Regions from separate parts of the Thermopolyspora sp. NPDC052614 genome, predicted to be linked through region 4. Evidence: riboswitches for the same ligand, from Rfam matches in the RefSeq annotation. Region 4 holds a riboswitch; each other region holds the start of a gene.

Region 1 (5,490 bases), on a different contig from region 4:
CCGGTCAAGCTCCTTTGCCCGGCACCAGATCCGCAAGGTGTCCGCCACGCGTCCGCCACGCGTCCGACGACGTGTCCGGCAACGCGTCCGCGACGTCAAAAGGGCTCGGTCCGCCTTCAGCCGGGACCGAGCCCTTGCCGTCTGTCGTGCTGCCGTCAGACAGACCGGACCGACTCGGCCTGCGGACCCTTCTGGCCCTGCGTGATCTCGAACTCGACCCGCTGCCCCTGCTCCAGCGAACGGTACCCGTCCATCAGGATTGCGGAGTAATGGACGAATACATCCTTACCACCGTCTACCGCGATGAAGCCGTAGCCCTTGTCCGCGTTGAACCACTTGACGGTGCCCTGCGCCACTTTCCGACTCCTCTTACTGGGCTTCGGAACCTCGCCCATTCACCGCGAGGTCCCTGACCTCCGAGCCGGGAAGTCGCCAACTTCCCGGGCACGTCGATCGTCCTCGACGATACCTGTGGCATGCCGTGGGGCAACAGAGTCAATCGCCAAACTCACCCTTGACGTTCGCTCTAAGCGGGACGCAATTGGGCCCGCTTCCGGGAGGCGAATGACAATTTAGGTATTTTGTATCCCGTTTCTTAAACTTCGTTACTGATAGCCCAGCACGTCACCGGCCCTGGACGCGACGACGCCCGCGTCGGCAAGGCCGTACGCGGGCGTCGGGCGATGCGGAGAGTCAGCCTCCGGCCACGGCGGGGATTATCGAGATCTGCGCCCCTTCGGGGATGGAGGTGTCCAGTCCATCGGCAAAACGGACGTCCTCTTCCCCGACATAGACGTTGACAAAACGGCGAATCTTGCCCGTTTCGTCCAGAATTCGCCCGCCGATGCCCGGATAGTCCGCGTCCAGCTTCTGCAGTACGTCGCGAAGGGTCGCCCCCTCTCCGGTGACCTCGGCGACACCCTGCGTATATGTGCGGAGAATCGTCGGAATCCGTACTGATACGCTCATAATAACGACCCTTTCAGGAGTTGTCGGGGAATGCAGCGCGAAAAGCGTCGAGAGACGGGCGGATCACTGCGGTGGGCCGCGCCCCGGCGGACACCGCGTCGAGCGTCTTGAGGCCGTCGCCGGTGTTGAGGACGACCGTCTCCGCGTCGGGGTCGATCCTCCCGTCCGCCACCAGCTTGCGCAGCACGCCGACGGTGACGCCGCCCGCCGTCTCGGCGAAGATGCCCTCGGTGCGGGCGAGCAGCCGCACGGCGTCGACGATCTGCTCGTCGGTGACATCCTCCACCGCCCCGCCGGTCCGGCGGGCGATGTCCAGCACGTACGGCCCGTCGGCCGGGTTGCCGATCGCCAGCGACTTGGCGATCGTGTCGGGCTTCACCGGCCGCACCACGTCGTGCCCGGCCTTGAACGCCGCCGACACCGGCGAGCAGCCCTCGGCCTGCGCCCCGAAGATCTTGTAGGGCCGGTCCTCCACCAGCCCCAGCCTGATCAGCTCCTTGAAGCCCTTGTCAATCTTGGTGAGCTGCGAGCCGGACGCCACCGGGATCACGATCTGGTCCGGCAGCCGCCAGCCGAGCTGCTCGGCGATCTCGTACGCCAGCGTCTTGGAGCCCTCCCCGTAGTAGGGCCGCAGGTTGACGTTGACGAAGCCCCACTTGTCGCCCAGCGGGTCGCCGATCAGCTCCGAGCAGAAACGGTTCACATCGTCGTAGGTGCCGTCGATCGCCACCAGCCGCTTGCCGTACACCGAGGCCATGACGATCTTGGCCTCCTCCAGGTTCGCGGGGATGAACACGCAGGCGTCGAGCCCGGCGCGGGCGGCCGCCGCGGTGACCGCGCCGGCGAGGTTGCCGGTCGAGGAGCACGACAGCGTGTGGAAGCCGAACGTGCGGGCCGCCTCAAGCGCGATCGCCACCACCCGGTCCTTGAACGAGTGCGTGGGGTTGCCCGAGTCGTCCTTCACGTGCAAACTGCGCAGGCCGAGCTCCTTGGCCAGGTTGTCGGCCTTGACGAGCTTGGTCCAGCCCGGCGCGAGGTTGGGCTTGGCCGCGACGTCGGCCGGCACCGGCAGCAGCGGGGCGTACCGCCAGATGCTCACCGGGCCGGACTCGATCCTCGCCCGCAGGGCCTCGCCGACCTGGTCGGCGGCCGGACCTTGCTCGGTGTTCCACGGGTATGCCACCTCAAGTGGCCCAAAACACTCGATACAGGCGAAGTTAGGGCCGAGATCATACAAAGCCCCGCACTCTCGGCAGGACAGGCCGATGGCGGGGCCGAAGTCGTAGGTGGACGTCGAGACGGATTCCGTGCTTGCAAGCGCCATGAAGCGAGGCCTTTCTCCTCATCTTCACCCGGCGACCACCCTGGTCGCGGGCCGGAATTGGCACCTGTCCCGGGCGGCCCCGCGGATCGCGAGCGCAGCTACACCGGGAGGGTTGCCGGGGCTTCAACGGGCCGGTCCCTCCACCCCTCTGGATGAGCAATCTTCAGTTGTACCCACGGCGGGGCCCGATCGAGTGATTACAGCCGGTGAGCAGACAACCGGCGGCGGCCCCGATCCCCGGAAACCCGACATCGCGGCAGCGCATGGGCCGAACCGCACGGGTATCCATAAAGACTTTACAACGGGGTAACGGCGAACCGAGGGCGTGTCTCACTCCGCGAGACCGGCCCGTCCGATCCCGCCCCCTCCAGGCCCTGCCCCGGTTGCCGCCCCGGTTGCCGCCCCGGTTGCCCAGCGTGACCGCCGCGCCGCCCCGGAGGCGTCAGCCGTACGCCTCCCCGAGCGCGGACTGCACGTACTTGCGCGCCTGATGGATGCGCGACTTGGCGGTGCCGAGCGGGATGTCGAGCTGCTCGGCGACCTCCGCGTAGTCGAGCTGGCAGATGTCGCGCAGCACCAGGGCCTGGGCCAGCTCGGGCTTGTCGGCCTCCAGCGCCTCCATCGCGTCCAGCAGGTCCAGCCGCGACCCGGCGATCACGCTCACCCGCCGCGGGTCGGGGCGCTGCTCGGGCAGCTCCTCGGCCTGCTCCGAGGAGCGCCGCTTGAGGCTGCGGTACGTCGTGCGGGCGCAGTTGGCCGTCACGATGTGCAGCCAGGTGCTGAACCTCGCCCGCCCCTCGAACCTGCCGATGTTGCGGGCCACGGCGAGCAGCGTGTCCTGGCAGGCCTCCTCGGCGTCCTGCTGGTAGGGCAGCAGGCGGGCGCAGTGCCGCAACACATCGGGTTCGATGCGCCGCAGCAGCTCTCCGAGCGAACGATGATCCCCCTGGGCGGCTGCGCGGGCCAGCTCCTCCGTCGTCTCGTCAAGCGCCATCCTCGTCAAACCCCCATTCGGCCGAACCACGCATCGGCGATTCCGTCCTGCGCGGTCATCCTATTGGCGAGGACCGCTTTTGGTTAGCCTGCTGACAAGGCCGCCGGCGAGGGCCCAAGCGAGTGGAGCGGATCGATGCACGCAGTCCTGGTCGCCTCCAACCGGGGGCCGTGTTCGTTCACCCTGTCCGAGGACGGCGTGCTGACCATGCGCCGCGGCGGCGGCGGGCTGGTGTCCGGCCTGGTGGAGGTGGCCAAGGAGACCTCGATGTTGTGGGTGTGCGCGGCGCTGTCCGACGGCGACCGCAGCGCGGCGCGCGGCGCGCCCGGCGGCAGGCTGGACCTGGCCGGCCACGACACCGGTCCGGTGCGCATGCTCGACATCCCCCCGGCGACGTTCCACCGCGCCTACAACGACGTGGCCAACTCCACGCTGTGGTTCGTCCACCACCTGCTCTACGACACCCCCAACTCCCCGCACTTCGGGACGCGGTTCCGCCGGGAGTGGGAGTCGTACCAGGACTACAACGCGATGTTCGCGGTGGCGCTCGCCGAGGACGCCGCGCACGGCGCGCGGGTGCTCATCCAGGACTACCACCTGGCGCTCGCCCCGGCGATGCTCCGCGTCGAGCGCCCCGACCTGCGCATCGCGCACTTCTCCCACACGCCGTGGGCCCCGCCGGAGTACTTCTCGCTGCTGCCCGACGACGTGGCGTGCGAGGTGCTGTCCGGCATCCTCGGGGCCGACCACGCCGGGTTCCTCACCGCGCGGTGGGCGACGGCGTTCATGGACTGCTGCGAGGCGGTGCTCGGCGCGCAGGTGGACCACGCCGCGCGGACCGTGGTGCACGAGGGCCGCACCACCCGGATCGGGGTGCACGCGCTCGGCGTGGACGGCGAGGCGCTGGTCGCGCGCTCCCGCGAGCCCGACGTGGCCGCCCGCGTCGACGCGATCCGCGAGCTGGTCGGCGACCGGCGGCTGATCGTGCGCATCGACCGGACCGAGCTGTCCAAGAACATCGTGCGCGGCCTGCACGCCTACCGGGAGTTCCTCGCCGACCACCCCGAATGGCACGGCCGGGTGGTGCACCTCGCCTTCGCCTACCCCTCCCGGCACGACCTGCCCGAGTACCGCGAGTACACGGCGGCCGTGCAGCGCTGCGCCAAGGAGATCGAGGACGAGTACGCCACCGAGGACTGGGATCCGCTCATCCTCAGCGTGCACGACGACTACCCGCGCTCGCTCGCCGCGTACCGGCTCGCCGACGTGCTGCTGGTCAACCCGATCCGGGACGGCATGAACCTGGTGGCGAAGGAGGGGCCGATCCTGTCGCCGCGGTGCGCCCTGGTGCTGTCCCGCGAGGCCGGGGCGGTCGCCGAACTCGGCGAGGACGCGTTCGTCGTCAACCCCTACGACGTCTCCGGCACGGCCGCCGCCCTGCACGAGGCGCTCACGCTCGCCGAGGACGAGCGCCTCAAGCGCGGACGCCGCCTGCGCGCCGCCGCGACCGCCCTGCCCCCGAAACAGTGGTTCGCCGACCAGCTCGCCGCCCTCCCGGATGGCCCGGTTTCCGGCGGCTAGGACGCTTCAGGAACGGCCGGAGAGCGCCGCCGCCAGGGTACGCAGGAGGGCGATGACGCCGGGCGGGCCCTCGACGACGACGTCGGCCCTCTCGGTGAGCGCGGCGGCCACCTCGGCCGATCCGCTGCAGACGGCCACCCCGGGGACGCCGGAGGCGGCGCCGGCGCGTACGGCGTCGAAGGCGGCGAGGTCGCCGAGGTCGTCCCCGGCGAACAGGACGGACCGGGCCGCTCGTTCGGCGAGGAAGGCCAGCAGCGCCTGGCCCTTGTCGACGCCCGGCGGCCGGAGTTCGAGGACCATGCGGCCGGGCTCGACGATCAGGCCGGTCTCGGCGGCGAGCTTCGCGACCGGGTCGGCGAGCGCCGCCAGGGCCGCCGCCGGGTCGGCGCAGTTGCGCGTGTGCAGGGCGAGCGCGCGGCCCTTGTCCTCGATCCGCGCGCCGGGCAGGTCCGCGACGAGCCCCGGCAGCGCGGCCCGCACCCGGTCGAGGCCGGGCGGCGGCGGTGGCGCGCTGACGCGGCCGTCCTCCCAGCGCTCGGCGCCGTACTGGCCGAGCACGACCAGTCCGGGCACGTCGGCGAGGCCGGGCCCGCCGCCGGGGGGACGCCCGAGGGCGATCGCC
Region 2 (5,490 bases), on a different contig from region 4:
GTCGGCCGTCGTGCATCCCTCGTCCTGCTTCTCGGCGGGGGCGTCGTCGCGTACGGGTCCGGTCAGGTCGGCGGCGCGCAGCCGGGCCTCTTCGGCGGCCTGCCCGCGGCCGAGCGCGGTCAACGCGTCGCCGAGCCGCCGCAGCGCCTCGGCCAGGGCGCCCCCGAACCGCTTGGGGTCGCGTGCGTGCAGGCGTTCGCGTACGGCCACCGCCCGGGTGGCGGCGTCGAGGGCCTCGATGGGCCGCTCGCAGGCGAGCAGGTAGCCGGCGAGGTCGCACAGCAGCACGCCCAGTTCGGGGAGGTGGGGGTCGTGGTCGTCTCCGGCGGTCGGTTCGAGCAGGGCGACGCCGCGGCGGGCCAGCCATACGGCCTCGTCGGGATGGCCGAGTTGGGCGCGGCACCAGGCGAGCCGGTCCAGGCAGAAGGCGTGCAGTCCCGGTACCTCGGGCATTTCGGCGAGGAGGGATGCCCCGCGCTCGAGGCGGCGTACGCGAACGCGATCCGGGTCGAGGTGTTCGAGGCCCGCGAGGAGCCGGGCGTCGAACTGGCGGAGGCCCTCGCCGACCTGGCCGGTTCCCTGACCGGCACCCCTCGCCTGCGGGAGGCCGCGGAGGCGGCAGCGTCCCGATCGACCGGCGCACTTCGTCGTCGAGCGGGTGGGGGGCGAGAGCGCCGAGCCGGGCGCAGGCGTCGAGGAGTTCCATCTATTGGTCTTTCGGGACAAAGGAGGACAACTGATGCGCAAGAGGCAGGTATCCCACTTATACGGCTACCGTGAACGAAGTGCACAGCCTTTTTGGGTCACATTCCGGCCACGGCTGCCCGGCGTGCCAGGCCGTACCGGCTGGGAACGCTGCGCTCGATGGACACATCGCCGACGGCCATGCCGACGACCCCGCCGGCCCGCCCGCCATGGCAGGTGTCGCAGCCGAGAGCCGCGTAGAGGCAGGCGCGCCGGTCGTTCCACTCCGCGCCGAAGTGTATCGACCGGCTGATCCACGGCCCTCCGGGGTTGCGGCAGACCTCGTCCCGGGCCTCGCCGGTCATCACGCAGGGCCGCTGCGGCAGCCGGGTGACGACGACCGGGTCGCCGTCGGCGAGGGGTTCCCAGGTGCGAGTGCCGATCGGGGTCAGCAGCCCCACCGTCCAGCGCAGGACGGCCGGCTGGCCGAACCGGCGGGCGACCTCCAGGACGAGGCTCTCCTCGGCTCCCACCACGACCACCGACCGCTCGGCCCAGGCGAACTCGGGATGGTGGCAGGCGGCATCGGTCCACAGACGCAGGCCGCGCTCACGCAGCTCGTCGAGCAGCCGCTGGTGCGCGTCCAGGTTGTGGGCCAGGCGTCCCGGCAGACCACCCGGGTTCCAGCCCGTCAGCACGTGGGCCACCTCGTCCAGGGGATGCGGAATCTCGTCGGCGTCCGGCCCGCCGGCCGCGGGGCCCACCCGCAGGATGTGGTCGTCCAGCGTGAGCCGGAGCACGGCGCCGGTCCAGGCGGCGGCCAGGTCGAGCTGCACGGCCGGGCGTTCGGCGACGAACGGGTCGGCCAGGTCGCGCTCCGCGGTGCCGAGCGGGTGCACATGCCACCGGACCTTGCAGTGCGGGCACCGGGCGTAGTAAACGCCGGGGAACGCCTCGATGACGGGCTCGCGCGGCCCCAGGTTCATGACGTTGAAGAACACGCCGCAGCCCGGGCAGCGGGTGAGAAGCAGGGCATGGAGATCGTTCGGGACGGGCATGACGCACCTCCGGGGCCTGGGACCCCGGTAGCCCGACCGGCCCCGGTGATCCGCCGTTCTCCGCGCGTCTCACGCGGAGCGGGTCGTCACCCGGGGCACCCGCAGCGGGCGGGATGCCGTCCAGCGAGCCGGGGCTTGACACTGGAACTCATGACCCAGGGCGGCACATTAGCGACGCAAGCCGTCAATGGTCAACATCTAGCCGGAAACCGGACGGCAGTCCGGGCATCCGGCCCAGGCCACCAAGCGACCACGCCCCTGGATCAGGATCGGCCGGCAGCCTGCCTCACCGCGCACATCGCTCTCCATGCCTCCAGGGAGGACCCGGCAGCCGCCGCGGCCGTACGGCACCCCGACCGCTTCTCGCAGCCTTCCCGGCGGAAAGGAATCTGGGCATCCGTCCGCCGCAAGCTGATTCACAACAGAGTGAGAGCCTCTGGTGATTCGGTGGCGGGCGCCTTGCGGGCGGCGGGCGGGGGTGGAAGGACCTGTGATTCTTTCAGGTCGGCTACGGTGACGAGCGGGCCAGCGCAGATCTGCTCCAGTAGATCGGATTGTTCGGGCTCGAGTTTCACGCAGAGCGTCAGCACATGTAGGAGACGGAGGAGTTCGGTGGTGAACTCTGCAGGCCACTCTTCGGTGCGGATATGGTCGAGCGGCGAGGACTTTCGGCCTCCCGGATTCTTCTTCCGGTAGTCAAACCATTTTTTGATGATCCTCCTCCCGGAGACCTCGTACGCCCAGACCTCTGGGAGCACCGGTGATATGCGACCTCCACCGACCTGCAGAGTCCCGGTCTGGGCGTCGTAGACAATGTCGTCCGGCATCTCCTCGATATTCCCCGGAATTCGCACTCGTGCCATGGCCCGAATACCGGCGTCCGGTTTGGGGGGACCGGCTGGGCGCCCCTCGCCGGGATCGACGAAGCGCTCGCCATAGGTATGCAGCCAGATCACGCGTCGGCCGAGCGGTACGGCCCGTCTCCACAAATCCGGGTCCGCCGTTAGGGGCACCCGGATGCCGGGGGTGCGCAGGTGCTCGAAGAAGCGGGCGGTGTAGCCGCTGTGTGCGGTCACCGCCGCGATGTAGGCCAGCAGATCCGGTGCCGTCACGGGCAGATCGAGTCGCTGGGACAGCAGGCGGATCAGTCCGGGAGCGAAGTTGGCCGATCTGGCGGCGTTATCCCGGAAGAGCGGGAGCACCCGGCCACCGCGGCCGTTGACGTGGTGCATATCGGGAACGTAGGCGCTGAACACCAGGCCGGGGCCCGTTCCCAATGGTTCGGCGTGCTGCTCGGACACGAATATTTGCCGCTGCCCGCGCACCTGCCACAGCGCCGGGCGAGGAAAGTCGATGGCTCGAAGGTCGTAGATGATCTTCTGCCGGTCGAAGCTGCGAAACGCAACCGTCTCGATTCGAGGTTCTAGGGAGGTCTCCTCAGCGATGGTGGGCGTTACCGACACCCCGTCGGAGCCGGCCTCCGTGGCGACGGATTCGACTGTCCGGTCTCGGGTCTCCTTGAAAAGCCCGGCCTTTTCCGCGGCGGGGGCATTGATCAGGCGCGCCCAGCGCCTCCGCAGGGTTTCCGGGTTCGGATCGTAGACCCATGTTCGGTTCGGCTTGACCCCGGGGGCGTGCCAGGGCATCAGGTCACCGAGTGCCGGGTGGCTCAGCCAGACGTCCGCGCCGGCGGGGTGGAACCGGTCATGCCAGCCTGTCCCACAGTCGCGCCACTCGGGATCGTCGAGGTACAACTCCGCCAGACGGGCGAACTTCTCCGTCCGGCGCCCGGACACGCTGATGTGATGAATCACCGCGGGCGTGTTCCGATGGCCGGCGCCGTACCGGGCGAAGACTCCGATGCACAGCGGCTGCTGGACGCCGGCGAAAATCCGAGTGGGAACATCGGGCTGATGCCCCTCCGGGGAGAGGTCGATGATCCATCCCTCATCGGCCGTCCGACGCAGGTATTCCCGCATGCCGGCGAAGCCGGGGCCGGTTGTGTATCCCGAGGTGGAGATGAAGGCGACGATGCCGGCCGGGTGCTCGGGGTGGGCATCGAACACCTTCCACGTCGCCCATCTCCAGAAGTACACGTACAGGTTGGAAAGGACATACTCGTATCTGCCGAGCCCAGGTGCTTTGAAGGCGTTCAGCGGGATGCCGTACCCGGAGTTCTCCGCACCCTGCTCGATCCAGCCTCCCATGCCTTTGGCACGTTCCCGGTACGGCGGGTTGCCGATCACCACTTGGACCGGCGTCTCCCGTTTGATGCGGTTCGCCTCTCGCCGCGCACGGACGATCGGCTCGTATATCGAACCGATCGGAAGCCCGGTCTCCTCAAACGGGCTGTCCAAGGTGTCGATGACATAGAGCTTCTGATCTTTTTCGGAGACCTCGGCGCCGTACTCGGATTTGAGCGCCTGGTTGAGCCTGAGTTCGGCGACCGCGTACGGCCCGGCCTGCCGTTCCATTCCAACGAGGCGGCCGAAGAGCTTCTTGAGGCGGCCGGGGACGGCTCCCTCGCCTTCCTCCTCCGCCACGGTCCGGGCGACCGTGTCGACGATGTTGAGCAGGAAGGTGCCCGTGCCCATGGCCGGATCGACGACCATCACATCGTCCGACGCGAACCCGCCCTCACGCCCGAACCGCGCCCGCAAAATGTCGTCGACGAAGCGGACGAGGAACGAGACGACCGGACTGGGCGTGTAGTACGAGCCGCTCGCCTTGCGGAGTTCGGAGTCGTATACGTCGAGGAAGTGCTCGTACAGATGAAGGTAGGAGTCGCCCGAGCCGTCGCTGATCCGGTTCCAGTCCACCGCGCCGATAACGCGTTTGAGCGTCTCCACGACGACGATGCGGCCCTCGACACCCTCATGTGTCAGCACGGCGAGCGCTTTTCCCATGAGGGAATGGTTCTTGCCGAGCTGCGCGGCGATCTCCCCCAAGGAACGGCCTTCAAAGGAGGTCCCGTCCACGCGGGCGAGGAGCAGCGCGAAGGTCACGGTCTGGGCGAACGCGTCGGCGAACTCCTCATGCGTCAGACCGGGGAACAGCAGCCTGCGCCAGTCCGCGCTCAACTCGGTGAAGATCCGCCGTATCTCCTCGCCCCGGCGTTCCCGGGCGATGGCCTCGATCACCTCGTCGCGCAGCAGTTTGCACAGCCCTGCCACCGCTCGTACTAGTTGCCGGATATTGGTCGGCGGGCTCGGCTGCCAAAGCAGAAATTCGGCGATAACCCGGACGAATTCCCCGTCCGCGGGAGCGAGTTTGCCGCCGGCCTTCCGGATATCACCGTCCAGCCGGGCGATCTGCCCAACAAGATCACCATTGCGGAACAACGCCCACAAGGCACCATTAGTGTACAAAACATTAGGAAGTAGCCGTAACTTCTCCCACTGCGCCTTCTCCCGCCTGTTCGGAGCCCATGCGGTTGGCACGCCACGCTCAGGGGCTTTGATCTCGACGTACCCGGCGTGCGCCCCGGCGACCCGAACGGCGTAGTCGGGACGTATGCGGAGCGAGGCGAGCGAGGTCTCCCCGATCATCACCAGCGACACGCCGAGGGCCTTTGCCATATCGCCGAGCAGCCTCTCCAATGGCGCACGAAGTTGGTCCTCCGACTGCCCGCCCCCGCTCAGTTTCGCGGCGACGGATCGGCCAAAGCGGGCAACGGCTTCAACCGCCTTGTCCTGCAAGGAGAAAGGAAGGTGCATTTCGGGCATGAGGCACCAACCACCCTGGAGTC
Region 3 (5,490 bases), on a different contig from region 4:
CCGATCGACCGGCGGAACATCGGCGAGCACATCCAGCACCTGCTCCAGATCGGTCAGATCAGGATGGTCGGACCGCCAGGCGTCCGCGCGAATCAGCCCGGCCGACGCACGACGGCGAACGTCCGCCAGACGCTCGTCAACGGACCAGGTGAACGGGCACTCGACGACCGGCAGGGCATCGTGCAAGGCACGCAGACCCGACCCGATCGCGGCGACCGCCGTCGCGGGATCGCGCTTCCACCGATCCGCGACCGCGTTGTCGCCCGGCAACCCGGCGGTGACCAGCCAACCCCCGTCCTCGTCCGCACCAAGGTCAAGAACGCGAGGCACACGGGTGAACGCCCCCGCCCAGCGCAGCCGATCCGCCTCCGCCCGCAGGTCAATCCCGCTGCTCACCGGCGTCCACTTCACAAACCGCCGATCCGGGCCATCGCCCAGGCGAAAGGTCAGCCCACCGACCTCGTTCTCCCACACCGCCGACACCACACGACCCGCCGCCGCCCGCAGGACCGGCGCGGGTACCACGACATCCGACTCGGGCGGCCCGGCGATCACATCGCCAGCATGCCACACCACGCCCGCCGCGCCGCTCTGTGAACTGTTTCGACTTCGACTGCCGTACGGCGGCGAACCTCCGGTGCGGGACACCGGCCCGGCCTTCGCCTCCGGCCCACCGAGCCGCCACTCTGGGCGGTCGGCCCGAAATCACGCGGCCGACCCACGGGGGCTGGACACACTTCGATCGACGAATGCGATGTCGATCTCAGGCGGCTTCGAGGGAGTCGAGCCAGGCGAGCAGGCGGGCGCCCTCGCGGTCCATGACCCGCGGGTCGCGCAAGGCGTTGGCCAGCAGTGACATGCCCTGATAGGCGGCCACCAGCGTCAGGGCGAGGCCGTCGGGTTCCGGCTGGCCCAGTTCGCGGAACTGCTGCTCCACCCAGTCGAGCAGCAGCCGGATGACCTTGCCCGCCTCGACGTCCAGGCCGCCCTCGTCGCGTTTGTCGAGTTCGCTGGCGAGCGTGCCGGTCGGGCAGCCGTAGCGTGCGGCCATGTCGCGCTGGCTCACCCACGTCTCGACCAGGCCCTTGAGCCGTTCGCGCGGATCGGGGAGCCGGTCCAGGCGGCCGGTGAGCAGCTCCAGCCGCCGGGCGTGCTCGGACAGCGCGGCGGCGACGAGCTCGTCCTTGGTCTTGAAGTAGTAGTACACGTTGCCGGCCGGGACATCGGCCGCGTGTGCGATGTCGGCGATCGTGGTGCGCTCGACCCCCTGCCGGTGGACGACCTCGGCGGCGGCCGCCATGAGCCGCTGCCGTTTGGCGCCGGCCGTCCGGGCTCGGGCGGACGATTTCAAGTCAGTCACCTGACTAACTATAGGCCGAGACGTGTTACAGTCCTTCTAAGTCAGTCAACTAACTAACTTGGAGGGACGCCCCCGTGATCACCGTTACCGGCGCCACCGGAAACGTCGGCCGTACCCTGGTCCGCATTCTCACCGAGCAGGGCCATGAGGTGACCGCCGTCTCCCGCCGCATCACCCCGTCCGACGTCCCGTACGGCGTCCGCACGGTCGCCGCGGATCTCGCACAGCCGCCCACCGGCCTGCCGCCCGCGGCGGACGCCGTGTTCCTCCTGATCGGCGGAGACCTGATGATGGCCGACGACCCCACCCAGGTCATCGCCCCGTTCGCCGACGCCGGCAAGATCGTCCTGCTCTCCTCCCAGGGCGTGGCCACCCGCCCGCACTCGGAGTCACACGGCCGCGCCTTCGCCGCCTTCGAACAGGCCGTCATGGAATCGGGAGCCGAGTGGACCATCCTGCGCCCCGGCGGCTTCGCCTCCAACGCCTACGCCTGGGCCCCCTCCATCAAGGCCACCCGCACCGTCGCCGCCCCCTTCGGCGACGTCGGCCTCCCGGTCATCGACCCCGACGACATCGCCGCCGTGGCCGCCATCACCCTCACCCGGCCCGGCCACACAAAAGCGATCTACGAATTGACCGGCCCCGAGCCGACCACCCCACGCGGGCGCACCGCCGCCATCGCCGCCGCCATCGGGGAGCCCATCACCTTCATCGAGCAGACCCGGCAGGAGGCCCGCGCCCAGATGCTCACCTTCATGCCGCCCCCGGTGGCCGACACCACCCTTGACATCCTCGGCACCCCGACCGCCCGCGAACAGTCCGTCAGCCCGGACGCCGAACGAATCCTCGGCCGCCCCCCGGGCACCTTCGCCGACTGGGCCCGGCGCAACGCCGCGGCCTTCCGCTGACTCCGCCGCACCCCCGTAAGACGGCCCACCGGTACATGCACCCGGGGTCCTCGGCCGTTCAGCCGCCGTGCCCGGCACGCCGATGGGCCGTCGGCGGCGAGATGGAAACCGTATCGCCGATCAGGACACGAAGCCCCCGTGCCGACGTGCCCGGCCGCGGCAGTGCCCGCGCGGCGACCGCGAGATGCGGCCCCGGTCAGGCCACCCGCCGCACGGCGCGGGCAACGCCCTTCTCCACATCGCCGCACGGCAACCGGTCCGCGACCCAGCCGTGGCTCTCCGCACGGTCATCGAGGCAGGACAACAGCCGCCACCTGCCCGGCTCCCAGGCGAAAATCGCATCCTGCCCGTAGCGCCACCCCAGAATGCGCGCCGCATCGTCGTCGAGCCCGACGATCGCGACGCTGGCCTCGACATGCAGGCGCCGCTCGTCCCCGCCCTCGGCCGGCCACCAGGTCAGCCCCCGCCCGCTCACCTCGGCCACCAGCATCGCCTGAGCACGGGCATTGGCCGCCGCCGAGACCGTACGGCCGCCCGGATTGCAGGCGGTCACGATGTGCACCGTCCACCCACGCGGATCGGGAAACTCCCCAATGGTCACGGCATCCGGCCGGGCCCGTACGGCGAGCACACCGTGGGCGGTGCGGAGCCGTACGACCGCCTGGCGATAGTGCGTCCAGCCGACGACGAGGGCGGGCGAAGTCATGACAGGGCGTCCCTCCGGGATCCGTGGACCCCGGTAGCGCACCGCCCCGGTGATCCGCTCGTTTCCCCGCGCACCCCGCGCGGGGCAGGTCCTCACCCGGGGCACCCGCAGCGGAGCGGGATGCCGTCCAGCAAGCCGGGGCTGAACGCTGGAACTCGTGACCCAGCCGGAAGCTAGCACCCAGAATGCAACCGGCGCAATGTGACTTTCCCGGCGATGCGATCGGTACGGAAGACTCTCGTCAATCTCGCCTCCCCGATCATCGCCTACGTCGACGACGACCGGCCGATCCTGGCCTCGTCGCAACCTTCCCTATTCCCCCACGATAAGGAGCATCCAGCTCAACGCCGCTTCGCGGTCGTCACCCGGAATCTCCCGGTTCACATAAGCCGCCGGCACGAACGGCCACGACCGCCAGCCGCGCACCGGACGGATCGCCCAGACATCGTTCTCACGACGCAGCGTCCACCCCTGGCCTGTGTCACGAGGAAGCGGCGGCGCGGACTTGACCAGCCGGGGCACTGCGGCAAGGCGCCTGAAGAGCCCTCGCCACCTGCCGGGCTCGCCCGGCACTTCGGCCGGCTGCTCGGCGTAGCGCCGTGGCCTGGAGGGACGCAGTGCCCAACCGATCAGGTGAGCCGCCTGACGAGCTTTAGCGACACTCACGCTTGCTCACCACCCGCTCGTAACTGGAGTCGCTGAACTCGAACTCCTTGCCGTGCAGCAGTCCGATCACGTACGCACCTACTCGCCACAGGCCAGGTTCGCATGGGGCCAGGACCTGGACAATGAGCGGATCCCCTTCGTCGCCAGGGATGGCGGTCTCCCGTACCGACGCTTGCTCATCCCATCTTCCCTCGCTCGTACGACGCTCCAGCGTGAGCGTCAGATAGTGCCGAGACGGAGGGATATCGCAGACCACGCCGACCTGCCCGAGGATGCTGGTGCCCGTCACGCGTGGTTTACCACCAAGGGCGAAGCCGAGGTCACGCGACTTGCCGCTCGCTACCGGATAACAACTGACAGTTGCCATAGCCGGCAACAGAGCAGCAGAAACGTAGGCCATGCTGCCCATCTTCGTCGGCATCCCACTCCCACCACACAGCCGTGCACTGACAGCTATCAATGCTCGCTGGTTGTAATGATGGCTGATGGGGCGGTCATGAGCGGCCAATTTCATGTTTCATGCGGGTGGAGCGCCGACCAGGCAACTGGCGCTGATTAGCACAGCGGGGGCGAGCAGCAGGCCGAGCTCCTCCCCGGAAACCCCGCCAGCGTTGTCCTGGTGTCCCGGCCCCGGCGATTAGCACCGCCTGGGCCGCCCGCAATCTAATCGGCGAGGATTCGCACCTCAGCACCCGGCAGGGCTGACCACCAATGCTTGTAACGGCGGTAGACCTCGGGCTCCCGGTCGGCGAGCAGCGCCATGAGCGCCCGCGCCTCGTCGGCCAGCTCGTCCCACGTCTCGCGGGGCAGCGGGTGGAACGCGGTGGTCTCGATTCCTTCCTCGACCCGCCGCCACACGCCTGCGACCTGCCCGTCGACCAGCAGCGTCGGCAGAACGTCGCCGTTGACCCGGGTCACGAGCTTGCGATAGCCCGGCGGGATGACCCGGCTGCGGTCGGCGTAGGCCAGCAGCACGTTGTCCCACATGGGCAGCAGCCGCGGCGGCGCCGGTGTGTCGGCAGCCGGACGCGGCGCCCCGGGCAGGTCGAACAACTCCGTGCCGTCGGGCCCGGTCAACCGTTCGAGCCCTCCGGCCAGGTCGTTCAGCGCGCCGCGGACCCTGGACCGCGTCACCAGGGCGAACTGCGCGACATCGGCCACCGACGCCGGGCCGTACGCCTCCAAATAACGCAGAACCAGCGTCCGCAGGGCTTGATCGGCCGCTTCCCCCACCGTCGGCGGAATCCCCGCCGCGATGTAGGCGGGCCGCTCACCGAACGACCATGGCCCACCGGTAACGGCATGCAGCAGCGGCGCGTACGACCGCACAGCCCACCACACGCCCTTCGGCGGAACACCGAGCCGCGCCTCGATCCAGGCCATCATCTCGGCGTTGGACCGGGGCTCCGCCGCGAACCCCAGCAACTCGCCGATCAGCCCGTCAGCGTCCGCCGCCGTGATCCCGCTGCTGGTGAAGCGCCGGTCGCCAAGCCTGGCGGCGCGCAACGAGGGCTGCATCGCCTCGTGAAAGTGCGGATAGTCCTCCGCATGAACCGCATGCAGCGTGATCCGCAAGAGCGTCGCCTTGACGACCTTCCGGTTGGCGAACGCCGCGTCCAAATCCGCCGGATCGAACCCGGCGACCCTGTTCCATAAGGCCAGGTACGGCGAGGCCGCGTGCTGCGCCTGAACCGCGACCAGACGACGTACGGCCTCGGCGACATCCAGGGCCTGCCGCCCCAGCAGCAGTTGCCGAGCGAGCGTGGCCCGGTTGAGCTCCCGCGCGGTAAGCCGCATGCGTCAGTCCTCGTCGGCCGGCAGGGTCGGGTGATCGCTCGTGAGCGAGACGC
Region 4 (5,490 bases):
GGCGACGGCGATCCGGGACACCGATGGCATGGGGGATTCCTCTCAGGGGTTCGTCACAAGGGGGTTCGGGGCGTCCGGACGAGCAGGTCAGAGCACCTTGCCGAGGAAGGCGCGGGTGCGCTCGTGCCGGGGGGCGTCGAGCACCTGGGCGGGCGGGCCCTGCTCGACGATCAGGCCGTCGTCCATGAAGACCACGGTGTCGGCGACCTCGCGGGCGAAGCCGATCTCGTGGGTCACGACGATCATGGTGGTGCCGTTGCGGGCGAGGGTCTTCATCGCCTCAAGCACCTCGCCGACCAGCTCCGGGTCGAGCGCGGAGGTCGGCTCGTCGAAGAGCACCACCTTGGGGCGCAGGGCGAGCGCGCGGGCGATGGCGACGCGCTGCTGCTGGCCGCCGGACAACTGCCGGGGATAGGCGTTGATCTTGTCGGAGAGGCCCACCTGCTCCAGCAGCTCGGCCGCGAGCGCCTCCACCTGCGCGCGGGGCCTGCGTTGCGCCGACAGCGGGGCCTCGATCACGTTCTGCAGCACGGTCAGGTGGGGGAACAGGTTGAAGTTCTGGAAGACGAAGCCGATGTTGGTGCGCTGGCGGAGGATGTCGCGTTCCTTCAGCTCGTACAGGCGGTCGCCCACCCGCCGGTAGCCGATGTACTCGCCGTCGATCGTGACGTACCCGCGGTCGATCTTCTCCAGGTGGTTGACGCAGCGCAGCAGGGTCGATTTGCCCGAGCCGGACGGGCCGAGCACGACGGTGACCTCGCCGGGCCGTACGGTGAGGTCGATGCCGCGCAGTACCTCCAGCGGGCCGTAGCTCTTGTGCACGCCGCGTACCTCGACCATGGGCGCGGTCACGACGGGCTCCCAGTGTCAGAGGCAGTGTCAGGGGCGGGGTCAGGGGCGGGGTCAGAGGCGGGGTCAGAGGCAGGGTCAGGAGCGGGGGCCGGGCCGCCGGGGGCCGGGATGAGACGCCGGCGGCGGGCGGCGCGGCGCAGTTCGACCAGGCGGCGGGCGCGTTGCAGGGGCGTGGGCGGCAGGGCGCGGGACTGGCCGCGGCCGAAGTGCCGCTCCACGTAGTACTGCGCGATCGACAGCACCGTGGTCAGGATCAGGTACCAGATCGCGGCGACGAGCAGCATGGCGATCACGCGGCCGTTGCGGTTGTAGATGACCTGTACCTGGTAGAACAGCTCGGGCAGCGCCATGATGTAGACGACCGAGGTGCCCTTGACCAGGCCGATGATCTCGTTGCCGGCGTTGGGCACGATCGTCCGCATCGCCTGGGGGAGCTGGATGCGGAAGATCTGCCGGGCGCGGGGGATGCCGAGCGCGGCGGCGGCCTCCAACTGGCCCGGGTCCACCGACAGCAGGCCCCCGCGTACGATCTCCGCCGCGTAGGCGGCCTGGTGCAGCGCCAGGCCGAGGGCCGCCGCCGTCACCGGGCCGATCAGATCCATCGAGCCGATGGAGAAGAACGCCGGGCCGAACGGCACGCCGAACGAGATCTGCTTGTACAGCGCGGCCAGGTTGTACCAGAACAGCAGTTGCAGGATGAGCGGCACCGAGCGGAACAGCCAGACGTAGCCCCACGCCACCGACGTCAGCAGCGGGACGCGGGACAGGCGCATCAGGGCGATCACGGTCCCCAGCAGGAAGCCGAGGACGATGCCGAGCGCGGTGAGCTGCAGGGTGAACAGCACCGCGTTGAGGACGGAGGGGTGGAACAGGTACTCGCCGACGACCGGCCAGTCCCAGGCCGGGTTGGTGATCAGCGCGTTGACGGCCATGGCGAGCAGGACCAGGACGACGGCGGTCGCGATCCAGCGCCAGGGGTGGCGTGCCTTCACCACGCGCAAGGTGTCGGCGGAGTCGTGCGTGGTGTCGTGGTCGAGCGCTTGGGTCAGGCTCACGGCGGCTCCTCGGCCCGCTGGGGGCGGATGTGGGGCGGCCCCCGCGCCGGTCGGCCGAGGCGCATGCGGGCATGGCGGCCTGGTCGAGCCGGGTACGGGGGCCGTGGGGTACGGGAGATGGGCGGCCGGAGGCCGCGGGCGATCAGCGGGTCAGCCGTGACACAGAGATGACCGCACGCGGCAGTGGTCGATGTGACCTCGCCGGGTCAGCAGTGCCTGGGGGCGCATGGCCCTACTGCAACATGAGAGATTGATTCCGTCAAGTCCTACTTGTTTTGAGGGTTTTTCTTCGATCACCCGCTTGCGACCGCCCGGCCGGAACGGGTTATAGTTCCGGATGGGTCATGAGCGCCAGCGTCAAGCCCCGGCTTGCTGGCCGGCAACCCTCCGTCTGCGGCGGGGTGCCCCGGGTGAGGACCTGGCCTGGCGCGAAGGGCGTCGGGCAAGCGCGGGCCCCTTGAGCGGACGCCACGGGGGCCAATGGCCCCTGGAGGCTTGGCATGTCCATTTTGACGATTCTCGACTCCGCCGCCGCCGGTTCCGTCCGGCCCGACCCCGCGTCGTCCACGCCAGCGCAGACGCCCGCCGTGTCGTCGTCCAGCGCGCCGACGTCCAGCGCGCCGACGTCCAGCGCGCCGACGTCCGGCGTGCCGTCGCCAGCGGCGTCGTCCTCCGGCGCCCGGTCGTCCGCCGTGACGCGCATCCCGGCCGTGCTCGGCGCGGACCTGCGGGTGCCGGTCAAGGACGGGAGGCAGGTGCCGTACGCGAACCTCGACTACGCCGCCAGCGCGCCCTGTCTGGAGGCGGTGAGCGAGGCCGTCGCCGAGGCGCTGCCCGCCTACTCCAGCGTGCATCGGGGCGCGGGATACGCCTCCCGGCTCACCACCGCCCGCTACGAGCAGGCCAGGCACACGGTTCGGGCGTTCGCCGGGGCCCGGCCGGACGACGCGGTCGTGTTCACGCGCAACACCACCGACGCGATGAACCTGCTGGCCCGCTGCCTGCCGGACGGCACCACCGTGGTCGTCTTCGAGAGCGAGCACCACGCCTCGCTCCTGCCGTGGGGCCGGGCCGTCCGCCTGGCGCCGCCCGCGTCCCCCGGCGAGGCCGTACGCGCGGCCGATCGCGCCCTCGCCGCGCTCGACGGCCCGGCGCTGCTGGTCGTCACCGCCGCCTCCAACGTCACCGGCGAGCTGTGGCCGGTCGCCGCCCTGGCCGCGGTCGCCCACGGGTACGGCGCCCGGATCGCGGTGGACGCCGCGCAGTTCGCACCGCATCGCCGGCTGGACATCGCGGCGCTCGACGCGGACTACGTGGCGTTCTCCGGCCACAAGCTGTACGCGCCGTTCGGGGCGGGGGCCCTCATCGGGCGGGGCGACTGGCTCGCGCGGGCCGAGCCGTACCTGCGCGGGGGCGGCGCGTCGAAGAACGTCGGCGACGAGGTGGAGTGGAGCGCGGACCCCGAGCAGCGACACGAGGCGGGCACCCCGAACGTGCTGGGCGCCATCGCGCTCGCCGCCGCCTGCGAAACGCTGACCGCCGCCGGATGGACCGAGCTGGTCCGGGAGGAGGAACGGCTCACCGCCCGGCTCCGCGCCGGGCTGCCGAACGGCGTGCGCGAGCTGGCGCTGTGGGGGCCGGATCACCCGCGGATCGGCGTGGTCTCGTTCACCGTGGACGGACGCGGCGCGCGGGAGGTGGCCGAGATCCTCTCGTCCGAGTACGGCATCGGCGTGCGGGACGGCAAGTTCTGCGCCCATCCGCTGGTACGCAGGCTGGTGGGGGGCGAGGGCGGCTGCGTGGACGGGTCGGGGGCGGCCGTACGGGCGTCGATCGGCATCGGGACGACCGACGAGCACGTCGACCGGCTCATCGCGGCCCTGCGGGACATCGTCGAGGGGAAGGTCTGATGCTCGGCGGGCCGTCTCTGCCGGTTTGGTGTGCGGGATGGCAAGTTCTGCGCCCACCCGTCGGCCTCGACGCCGCTGTCAGCCATCGGCCCCTTGGATACAGCCCTGCCCGCAGCCGCGCGTCGTCCTCGGGTCCTCGCCAAGACACTTGCGGCTGTCGGCTTAACCAATGGGCTTGACGAAGATTCCTTTATTTCCTACTGTTTATATGGGTTAGACGGTCGATCCCGTGGGACGGCTCGCATCTCCGGTAGCGGCATGGATCCGCATGGGATGCGCGAGACCGCGGGTGCACGGATATCGCAGACCGCATGGAAGGCGGGACCGTCATGATCATCACGTCTGAGCACGCAGGCGTTTCGCTGCGCCTCGTGGCCAGACTCGACATCGACCTGTGCCGCTGGCGCAGCGCCCGGTGTCGGCGCTCCCTCGCACGCTGATCATGTCCTGATCGATTCGACCCGCTCTGTCGAGGGAGCACCATGTCCAAAACCGTCATCGACCATGTACGTGTCGACCATGCCCATCCTGCGGCGTCCGCGGGATGGGACGGCCGGATCGACCCCTATCCGGAGGGTGAGGGGGCGGAGGAACATCGCGAAGCGATCACCCGGGCGCTGACCGGCCGCGCCGGCTCACCCGCCCATGCGTCGCGTCCCGAGCATCCGCGCCAGGCCGAGCCGCTCGAAAGGGGCGAACATCCGCGTCCCGAACATCTGCGTCCCGAGCACCCGCACCAGGTCGAGCCGTTCGGGAGGGCCGATCATCTGCGCCCCGAGCGCCTGCGGCGCGAGATCGCCGAGCTCGACGCCGTGATCGACGAGTTCGTGGCGTGGACCGTCTACCGCGTCGCCTCCGCCACCACGGCCGAGGAGTACACGATCGCGCGCAAGCGGCTGACGGCCACGTTCCACGAACTGGACGGGCGGCTCAGCCGGGACCGGTTCCTGCTGGGGGCGGCGATCACCGAGCCCGACGTGCGGCTGTGGACGCTTCTGGTCCGCTACGACACGGGCTACAACCCGTTCGCCAAGATCAGCAAGCTGCGGCTGATCGACTTCCCCCGGCTGTGGGCCTACGCCAGGGACCTCTACCAGCACGCGCCGTTTCGCGACACCACCGACTTCGCCGCGATCGCCCGCCTGCCCGAGTACCCGGCGCCGCCCTTCTTCCACGACGCCCCCTGGCGGGTCCTGGTCGAGCCGTACGAGGCCGACTGGGAGTCCCCCCACGGCCGTGAACTCCTCGGCTGAGGCGACGGCCCGCCGGGCTCACCACGGAACTCACCACGGAACTCACGACGGGGCTCACGACGGGGCTCGCCATGGGCGCGGCCTCCCCGGACACGAGGGCGAGGTGATCCGGCTGCTTCGCGATGGCGAGGCCGCCGCGGGCGACCGCGAGGACGACGCCGCCTTCGCGTACGAGCATGGTCTGCTTCACCTGCCGCCCGGGCGGCTCGCCGAGGCGGCGCTCGACCGGGTGCCCGGCGGGGAGCCGGTGCTCGTGCGCGGGGCGGGGCCGGCCCTGGCGGACCTGCTGGCGCCGCTCACCGTGGGGCGCGGCGGCGGGTTCAGGCGAGGGCCGGGCGGGAGGCTGACGTACGCGGTCGGCGGTCACGAGCCGCTGGTGCACGTGGTCTCCCGGCGCGGGGTGCCGTACCACGCGAGGAT

What was found. Region 4 has a riboswitch for S-adenosylmethionine ahead of AB0K60_RS08730 (aminotransferase class V-fold PLP-dependent enzyme). Riboswitches for the same ligand answer to the same signal wherever they lie in the genome.
Region 1: it holds a riboswitch for S-adenosylmethionine, as region 4 does, so the genes downstream of both, thrC (threonine synthase) here and AB0K60_RS08730 (aminotransferase class V-fold PLP-dependent enzyme) in region 4, are expected to answer to the same signal.
Region 2: it holds a riboswitch for S-adenosylmethionine, as region 4 does, so the genes downstream of both, AB0K60_RS12240 (DUF3293 domain-containing protein) here and AB0K60_RS08730 (aminotransferase class V-fold PLP-dependent enzyme) in region 4, are expected to answer to the same signal.
Region 3: it holds a riboswitch for S-adenosylmethionine, as region 4 does, so the genes downstream of both, AB0K60_RS37395 (DUF3293 domain-containing protein) here and AB0K60_RS08730 (aminotransferase class V-fold PLP-dependent enzyme) in region 4, are expected to answer to the same signal.

What each region holds. Positions count from the first base shown of each region.
Region 1 is NZ_JBFATZ010000028.1:16,416-21,905, reverse strand. Features, by position in the region: gene AB0K60_RS35025 (cold-shock protein) at 156-356, opposite strand; gene AB0K60_RS35020 (MoaD/ThiS family protein) at 694-969, opposite strand; gene thrC (threonine synthase) at 983-2,293, opposite strand; SAM riboswitch class I at 2,309-2,452, opposite strand; gene AB0K60_RS35010 (RNA polymerase sigma factor) at 2,736-3,287, opposite strand; gene AB0K60_RS35005 (trehalose-6-phosphate synthase) at 3,423-4,868, shown strand; gene otsB (trehalose-phosphatase) at 4,875-5,490, opposite strand, start outside.
Region 2 is NZ_JBFATZ010000005.1:12,219-17,708, forward strand. Features, by position in the region: gene AB0K60_RS12235 (hypothetical protein) at 1-453, opposite strand, end outside; gene AB0K60_RS12240 (DUF3293 domain-containing protein) at 804-1,742, opposite strand; SAM riboswitch class IV at 1,790-1,898, opposite strand; gene AB0K60_RS12245 (type ISP restriction/modification enzyme) at 2,159-5,467, opposite strand.
Region 3 is NZ_JBFATZ010000038.1:4,197-9,686, forward strand. Features, by position in the region: gene AB0K60_RS37380 (aminoglycoside 3'-phosphotransferase) at 1-486, opposite strand, end outside; gene AB0K60_RS37385 (TetR/AcrR family transcriptional regulator) at 764-1,360, opposite strand; gene AB0K60_RS37390 (NAD(P)H-binding protein) at 1,435-2,268, shown strand; gene AB0K60_RS37395 (DUF3293 domain-containing protein) at 2,465-2,974, opposite strand; SAM riboswitch class IV at 3,026-3,137, opposite strand; gene AB0K60_RS37400 (hypothetical protein) at 3,627-4,061, opposite strand; gene AB0K60_RS37405 (winged helix DNA-binding domain-containing protein) at 4,304-5,437, opposite strand.
Region 4 is NZ_JBFATZ010000003.1:466,998-472,487, reverse strand. Features, by position in the region: gene AB0K60_RS08745 (ABC transporter substrate-binding protein) at 1-30, opposite strand, end outside; gene AB0K60_RS08740 (amino acid ABC transporter ATP-binding protein) at 88-840, opposite strand; gene AB0K60_RS08735 (amino acid ABC transporter permease) at 849-1,907, opposite strand; SAM riboswitch class IV at 2,248-2,362, shown strand; gene AB0K60_RS08730 (aminotransferase class V-fold PLP-dependent enzyme) at 2,408-3,817, shown strand; gene AB0K60_RS08725 (glutathione S-transferase C-terminal domain-containing protein) at 4,300-5,070, shown strand; gene AB0K60_RS08720 (hypothetical protein) at 5,174-5,490, shown strand, end outside.